DNA from 2 places in the Paenibacillus borealis genome. Region 2 is predicted to be linked to the other one. Evidence: riboswitches for the same ligand, from Rfam matches in the RefSeq annotation. Region 2 holds a riboswitch; the other holds the start of a gene.

Region 1 (3,412 bases), 520 kb from region 2:
ATCTGTGCGGCATACTTGTGCCCGGGTATGAGGAAGCCCTCCAAATCATCAAATGGGTGTTCATGCTGCCGATGACCGCAGGAGAGCTGGGGCTTGGCATCTGGCTGCTGTTCAAAGTCCCGGCTGTGCGTGTTCGCGTTCAAGCCGCTTCTTAATCCGGCTGAGCGATTCCGGTGTCATCCCGAGATAACTGGCCAGCTGATGCTGGGGGACGCGGCTGATCAATCCTGGTCTCCTATGCAGCAGTGCCTTCAGGCGGTCTTCGGGGGATGCCGCAATGAAAGCGGCGAATTCCGCCTGCACCTGCCCGAAATTCTCCTCGATCATCCGGCGTGTCATCAGCTCCAGCTGCGTATGTCTGGCGTACATGTCCTGCTCGGTATCCAGTGCACCGACTACCAGCACGCAGTTCTCCAGACAAGTCAGGCTGTATTCGGAAGAGGCCTCCTGCTTATGAGCATTGAAGATGGCAATCGCCTGCTCTTCTGTGTAGAAGTTGGAGGTAATGTCACGGCCTGCAACGTCAACGCTGTGCTGCCGCACGCATCCCCGCAGCACGAAATAGCATTTGCCCGGAACCTCCCCCTGTCTAAGCAGAACGGTTCCCTTGCTGTATTCCTCAACAAGAATCTCATCCAGAATAGCCTGCTGCTCTCCTTCACTGAGGGAGGTTAGCCGGGTCATATATTGGAGTAACAGCTGCTTCACGTTCCGCACATCCTTTATTGGCACTCGGGCTTATTTACTCCCTATTCTACTACAGCTGGCTGCCCTCCGGGTTGCTCACAGCAGAATAGCCGCCGGTACTAGTATCCTGATCACTCTTCTCCTTCTTACTTCTCATGGAATACAAGATGAACAACAGGATGAACCAGAGCGGGGTGAACAGCAGCGCCGGACGGGTCTCCTCTGCGAACAGCATAATGACCAGAATGGCGGCAAACAACGTCAATACCGCATAATTGATGACCGGTGTGAACGGTGCTTTGAATGTGGACGCGGCATGTAAGTCCGGGCGGTTCTTCTTATACTTGATATGACATACGAGCACAACACCCCACACCCAGATGAAGCAAATGGCGCTGATCGTTGTAACGATGCCGAAAGCCTGACCCGGAATAAGCTTGCTGAGCAGCGCCCCGGCCGAGATCACAAGCGTTGAGATAAATAAAGAGTTCGCAGGCACATGATTTCTGTTCAGTTTGCCGAGCTGCGGGGAGGCCTGATCCCTTCTGCTCAGATTATAGAGAATCCGGCTCGTGGAGAACATCCCGCTGTTGCAGGCGGAAGCCGCTGAGGTTAGGACGACGAAATTAATAATCCCCGCAGCAACCGGAATCCCGACCAGACTGAAGGTTCGCACAAAAGGACTTTCAGCCGCACTGAGCTGGGTCCACGGGTTAATGCACAGCAGGACGAAGAGCGCGCCTACATAGAAGAAGAGAATCCGCAGAGGAATCTTGTTAATTGCCGACGGAATATTTTTCTCCGGATCTGCTGTTTCTGCTGCCGAGACACCCACAAGCTCCACACCGACATAAGCGAACACAACCATCTGGAAGGAAAATAAGAAGCCTTTAACACCGTTCGGGAATACGCCCCCGTGCTCCCAGAGATTGCGGACCGTTACCGAGCCTGCATCTGTCTTGAATCCGATGACCAGCAGAATAATCCCCAGACCGATTAAGGCAAGAATCGTGACGACTTTGATTAGCGCAAACCAGAATTCGAGTTCGCCGAAGCTTTTGACTGTTAACAGATTGAGTCCTAACAGAATAATCAGGCAGATGACGGCCGGTACCCACTGCGGGATATCGAACCAGTACTGCACATAGACGCCCACCGCAATCACATCCGCCATCGCCGTCATAATCCAGCAGAACCAGTAGGTCCAGCCCGTAATGAATGCAGCCCGCGGCCCCAGATAGTCTTCAGCAATGTCTGTAAAAGATTGATATCCCGCTTTGGAGAGCAGCAGCTCACCCAGCGCCCTCATCACAAAAAATACGGATATCCCTACAAGTAAATACGTGATCATAATGGACGGGCCGGCCTGCTGAATCGCTTTGCCTGATCCCAGGAATAACCCTGTACCAATCGTGCCGCCGATGGCGATAAGCTGTACATGCCGGTTAGCCAAATCTCTCTTTAATTCTGTCTGTGCCATTGCCTTTTCCCCCTTAATGTGTACAACGCTTTGCTGCCAAGAAACACAAAAAGAGATTGGATATCATCCAATCTCCCGGTTCATAAGAATATCAAAATAAGCTACCTGCCCCGCTGATCGTAATTAATCAGCATGACAAATACAAATTCCGTACTCTTCTGTCCTTTTGCCTGAGATTGTGAACCCTTCGGCGCTGCGGAACTCCGCAGTCTCTCCAGAAGCTGCTCCTGCTATAGTGTGATCCATAGCAATCATAGCTCGTGTGATGTATTAAATTGGTGAAGCGTTAATGCATTCTGATATTCTAACATATTACTCGGCATGTGAGTATTGAACAGTGATAAAAGTCTCCTGCATTATATGTCCGCCTAGGAGTGTCTGTATGCGCCCCTGCACTGCAGCGTCATAAATGTTGTACGTATTGCAACTCGGATGCGCAGAACCTCGGGTGTTCGGGAGGATTGTTGTATGAAATACAAGAATTTCCCCGCTAAACCGCATGCAGGAAGAGAAATGCTGCCTTTTGTACAACAATATTGGATTTGGGCCGATATGCCGGGGGAATTGTTGTATTATGTGCAAAAAAAGCGGACAGGCAATAGCCTATCCGCTCATTTGATACGATATTATTCCGCTATTTACTTAATGATTACATAATCCAGGCCAACCAGCTTGGCATAGGTAACGATCTGATCTGTAGTCAGATTGAGGGATACCACGGTGTGGTGGCCGCCGCCGTTCTCGATCCACGCTTTAATTCCATCCTGGAAGTTAGGCTTCACCTGCCAGAGCACTCGTGCCACTGGAAGGTTCGGAGCAGGAACCGTCGGCTCAAAGGCAGTAACTTCGTTAATCAGCAGCTTGTAATGAGTGCCGAAGTCAGCCATCGATACAACGACGCCTTCGCCCGCTTTGCCGTCGAATACGAGACGGGCCGGATCTTCACGGTCGCCAATACCCAGCGGAGACACAAGCACCTTCGGCTTGTTGCTTGCCAGGCTCGGGTCAACCTCAAGCATGTGGGACTGCAGAATCGCTTCCTGGCCGGCAGCCATTTCATAGGTGTAATCTTCCATGAATCCGGTGTTCAGGTTATGGCTCATCACTTTCATCAGGCGGTCCAGGGCTGCTGTCTTCCAGTCCCCTTCGCCGGCGAAGCCGTAGCCTTGTGCCATCAGACGCTGAACCGCCAAACCCGGAAGCTGCTTCATGCCGTGCAGGTCTTCAAAGTTCGAAGTGAAGGCA
Region 2 (3,412 bases):
TTCTGGGGGGACTTGGCTCATGTTTATCCACCCGATAAACTAATGTATATAGGCATTGACTTCCTCATGGCCGGCGCAGCCTTTGCCTTGCCTTGGCTCGGGGTCTGGTGGATGCTGTACGGGTTGTCCGAGGATGGACGTATCCGCTGCTTCCCGCTCCTTCTGCTCTTTGCTTACTTGACGTTTGTTATCCTCTTCCTGCAGATTAATCCGGTCTATAACCCGGAAGCCATGATCCCTTCCTCCGCCGGAGAATCCACATTTCTGGTTTGTATGGGTATGTCTGCCGTGGTGCTTTTCCCGTTTTATTCGGCTGGTGTGTATTACTTCGTGCTCAAACCCAATGCCCGTCCCAGAAAAAGATACCGGTTTCTATTGCTGTGCCTTATCTTTGCCGTTGCTGGCCTGGCTCTATTGCCCGCCCTTTGGCACTTGGCTCCCAGCATTTATCCGGGGCTGCTTAGCTTTCCGGAATGATACGTAAAGACAAAAAGACAGACCTCTCACATTAGTGACATCTAATGTAACAAGAGAAGCCTGCCGTTTTTAGCCGGTTAGTACATCCAGTTAAACCATTTATTCTAAAATCCGAGTACATAAACGCTTGAAACTATTCCCCAACCAATTCCTTATAAGCAGCCGCATCCAGCAGGCCCGACACTGCATCCGCGAACTCAACATCTAGCTCCAGCTCAAAAATCCATCCCCCGCCGTAAGGCTGGTCGTTGATCAGTTCCGGGCTGGATTCGAGTGCGTCGTTGATCTTGGTAACCTTGCCGGATACCGGCGAGTACAGCTCTGACACTGTCTTAACGGACTCAATGCTGCCTACGCTGTCGCCTGCGGAAATGGCTGCACCGACTTCCGGAAACTCTACAAACACGATGTCGCCCAATAAATGCTGCGCATGATCCGTAATCCCCACACGTACTACGCGTCCTTCACCCTGCTGTGCCCATTCATGCTCTTCGCTGTATAGCAGGTTGTCCAACACTTCACTCATTTCCAAGCCGCCTCTTTTCCACATTTGGAGTTCTAAATTTAGTTATAGCCTAAGTTATGACCTTGCCTAATGTCAATATAACTGACAGGAAAATTAAATTTGTCATCTTTTTGACGTTTTTTGATTGACAGCGTGCTTGTAAACCCGGTTTAATGGAGTCAGTAGAAAAACATATCGTTTGCGAATGATGGCATAGGGAGAGACTGACCCTCAGGGGACAGCGCCGAAGGAGTAAGCCCGGGATGGGTGAATCTCTCAGGCAAAAGGACCTTTGCCGGACGCATCTCTGGAGAGCATCCACAGCCTGCAATGCAGGAAACGGATCACCAACGGGGAAACCTGCGGGCAGGATAGCAGGGTAACTCTCAGGTACAAAGGACAGAGCGAAAGTCAATTTATGCGACTCGTGCATAATGGCTTTCGCCTGTCCTTTTTCTCATGTAATCAGACCAAGGGAGTGACAAGATGGAGTCTTTGAGAAGAACGCCTTTTTATGATCTCTATGCCGCTTATGCGGAGTCCAGATGCATTGATTTCGGCGGCTGGGAGCTGCCGGTGCAGTTTACAGGCATCGTTAAGGAGCATGAAGCGGTCCGCCAGCAGGCCGGACTGTTCGATGTATCGCATATGGGGGAATTCATGGTTGACGGAAACGGCGCTGAAGCCTTCCTGCAGCAGATGACCACCAATGATGTCAGCCGCCTTGCAGACGGCGCGGCGCAGTATACCCTGATGCTCTATCCGGGCGGCGGAGTGGTTGACGATCTGCTGGTGTACCGCCTGGGCCATGAACGCTACATGCTCGTCGTGAACGCATCCAATATCGACAAGGACTTCCAGTGGCTGCAGGAGCATCTCACCGCTGAATTCAGCGGTGTCAGCCTGAAGAATGTCTCGGATGAGACGCTGCTGCTCGCGCTGCAGGGTCCGCTGGCTGAGACGATTCTGGCCGAAGTGACCTCTGCCCCGCTCGCAGAGCTGAAGCCCTTCCACTTCATCGAACACGCCGAGGTCTGCGGCGTATCTGTACTGCTCTCCCGCACCGGCTATACCGGTGAGGACGGCTTCGAGCTGTACGCCCCCGCCCACACAGCGGCTGCACTCTGGAACGGTCTGCTAGCCGCAGGCGCACCGCATGGCCTGACTCCAGCCGGACTCGGCGCACGCGACACGCTTCGCTTCGAAGCCAAGCTGCCGCTGTACGGCCAGGAGCTCTCGGCGGATATTACCCCGCTCGAAGCGGGTGTCCAGTTCTTCGTGAAGCTGGACAAAGCGGATTTCATCGGCCGTGATGCCCTGCTGAAGCAGAAGGAAGCCGGCCTGCCGCGCCGCCTGGTAGGACTTGAAATGATCGACCGCGGGATTCCCCGCTCCCATTATCCTGTATATGCAGACGGTGTGAAGATCGGTGAAGTCACAACCGGCACCCAATCCCCAACGCTGAAACGGAATCTCGGACTTGCCCTGCTGGATGCTGCCTATACTGAAATCGGCACAGAGGTGTATGTGGAGATCCGCGGCAAGCAGCTGAAGGCTGCCGTGATCAAAGCACCGTTCTACAAAAAGAGCCAAGGAGTGAAGCCGTAATGAAGCACCGCTATCTGCCTATGACGGAGCAAGACCGCGCAGAGATGATGGAAACTGTAGGAATTCAATCTATCGATGAGCTGTTCGCAGATATCCCGCAGTCTGTCCGCTACCAGGGAACGATGCCAATGTCCGGTCCGCTGGACGAATATGCGCTGCTGCGCCATATGAAGGGTCTGGCTGACAAAAATGCCGACTTTGATACCCACGCCAGCTTCCTCGGTGCCGGACTCTATGATCACCACATTCCGGTTGTCATTAACCATATTATTTCCCGTTCGGAATTCTATACCGCCTACACCCCTTATCAGCCGGAAATCAGCCAGGGAGAGCTTCAGGCAATCTTCGAATTCCAGTCCTATATCTGTGAGCTGACCGGCATGAAGGTCGCTAATGCCAGTATGTATGACGGCGCAACGGCCTTCTCCGAAGCAGCCGTGCTTGCCGCAGGCGCCACCAAACGCAAGAAGCTGATTGTCTCCCGTACAGTTCACCCGGAAGCCCGCCAGGTACTGCGCACTTCCGCCAATGCCTGGGGCCTGCAAATCGTGGAAATCGATTATAAGGACGGGGTTACCGATCTTGCCAAGCTGGCTGAGGCCATTGATGCCGATACTGCTGCCGTTCTGGTTCAGTCGCCCAACTTCTTCGGCGGCATTGAGGATCTGCGCCAGATTGAGCCGCTGATCCATGCGGTCAAAGGCCTCCTTGTTGTCAGCGCGAACCCCATTGCACTCGGCGTTCTGGAAACGCCGGGCAAGCTAGGCGCTGACATTGTAGTCGGTGATGCGCAGCCGCTAGGTATCTCCGCATCGCTTGGTG

What was found. Region 2 has a riboswitch for glycine ahead of gcvT (glycine cleavage system aminomethyltransferase GcvT). Riboswitches for the same ligand answer to the same signal wherever they lie in the genome.
Region 1: linked by a shared signal. The riboswitch ahead of PBOR_RS34135 (amino acid permease) and the one ahead of gcvT (glycine cleavage system aminomethyltransferase GcvT) in region 2 are both predicted to bind glycine.

Annotation. Positions count from the first base shown of each region.
Region 1 covers NZ_CP009285.1:8,016,012-8,019,423, forward strand. Annotated here, with positions in the region: gene PBOR_RS34125 (DUF4386 domain-containing protein) at 1-155, shown strand, start outside; gene PBOR_RS34130 (Crp/Fnr family transcriptional regulator) at 112-684, opposite strand; gene PBOR_RS34135 (amino acid permease) at 758-2,167, opposite strand; glycine riboswitch at 2,316-2,395, opposite strand; gene PBOR_RS34140 (hypothetical protein) at 2,636-2,824, shown strand; gene araA (L-arabinose isomerase) at 2,806-3,412, opposite strand, start outside.
Region 2 covers NZ_CP009285.1:7,499,716-7,503,127, forward strand. Annotated here, with positions in the region: gene PBOR_RS31925 (hypothetical protein) at 1-477, shown strand, start outside; gene gcvH (glycine cleavage system protein GcvH) at 611-1,003, opposite strand; glycine riboswitch at 1,188-1,284, shown strand; glycine riboswitch at 1,288-1,387, shown strand; gene gcvT (glycine cleavage system aminomethyltransferase GcvT) at 1,469-2,590, shown strand; gene gcvPA (aminomethyl-transferring glycine dehydrogenase subunit GcvPA) at 2,590-3,412, shown strand, end outside.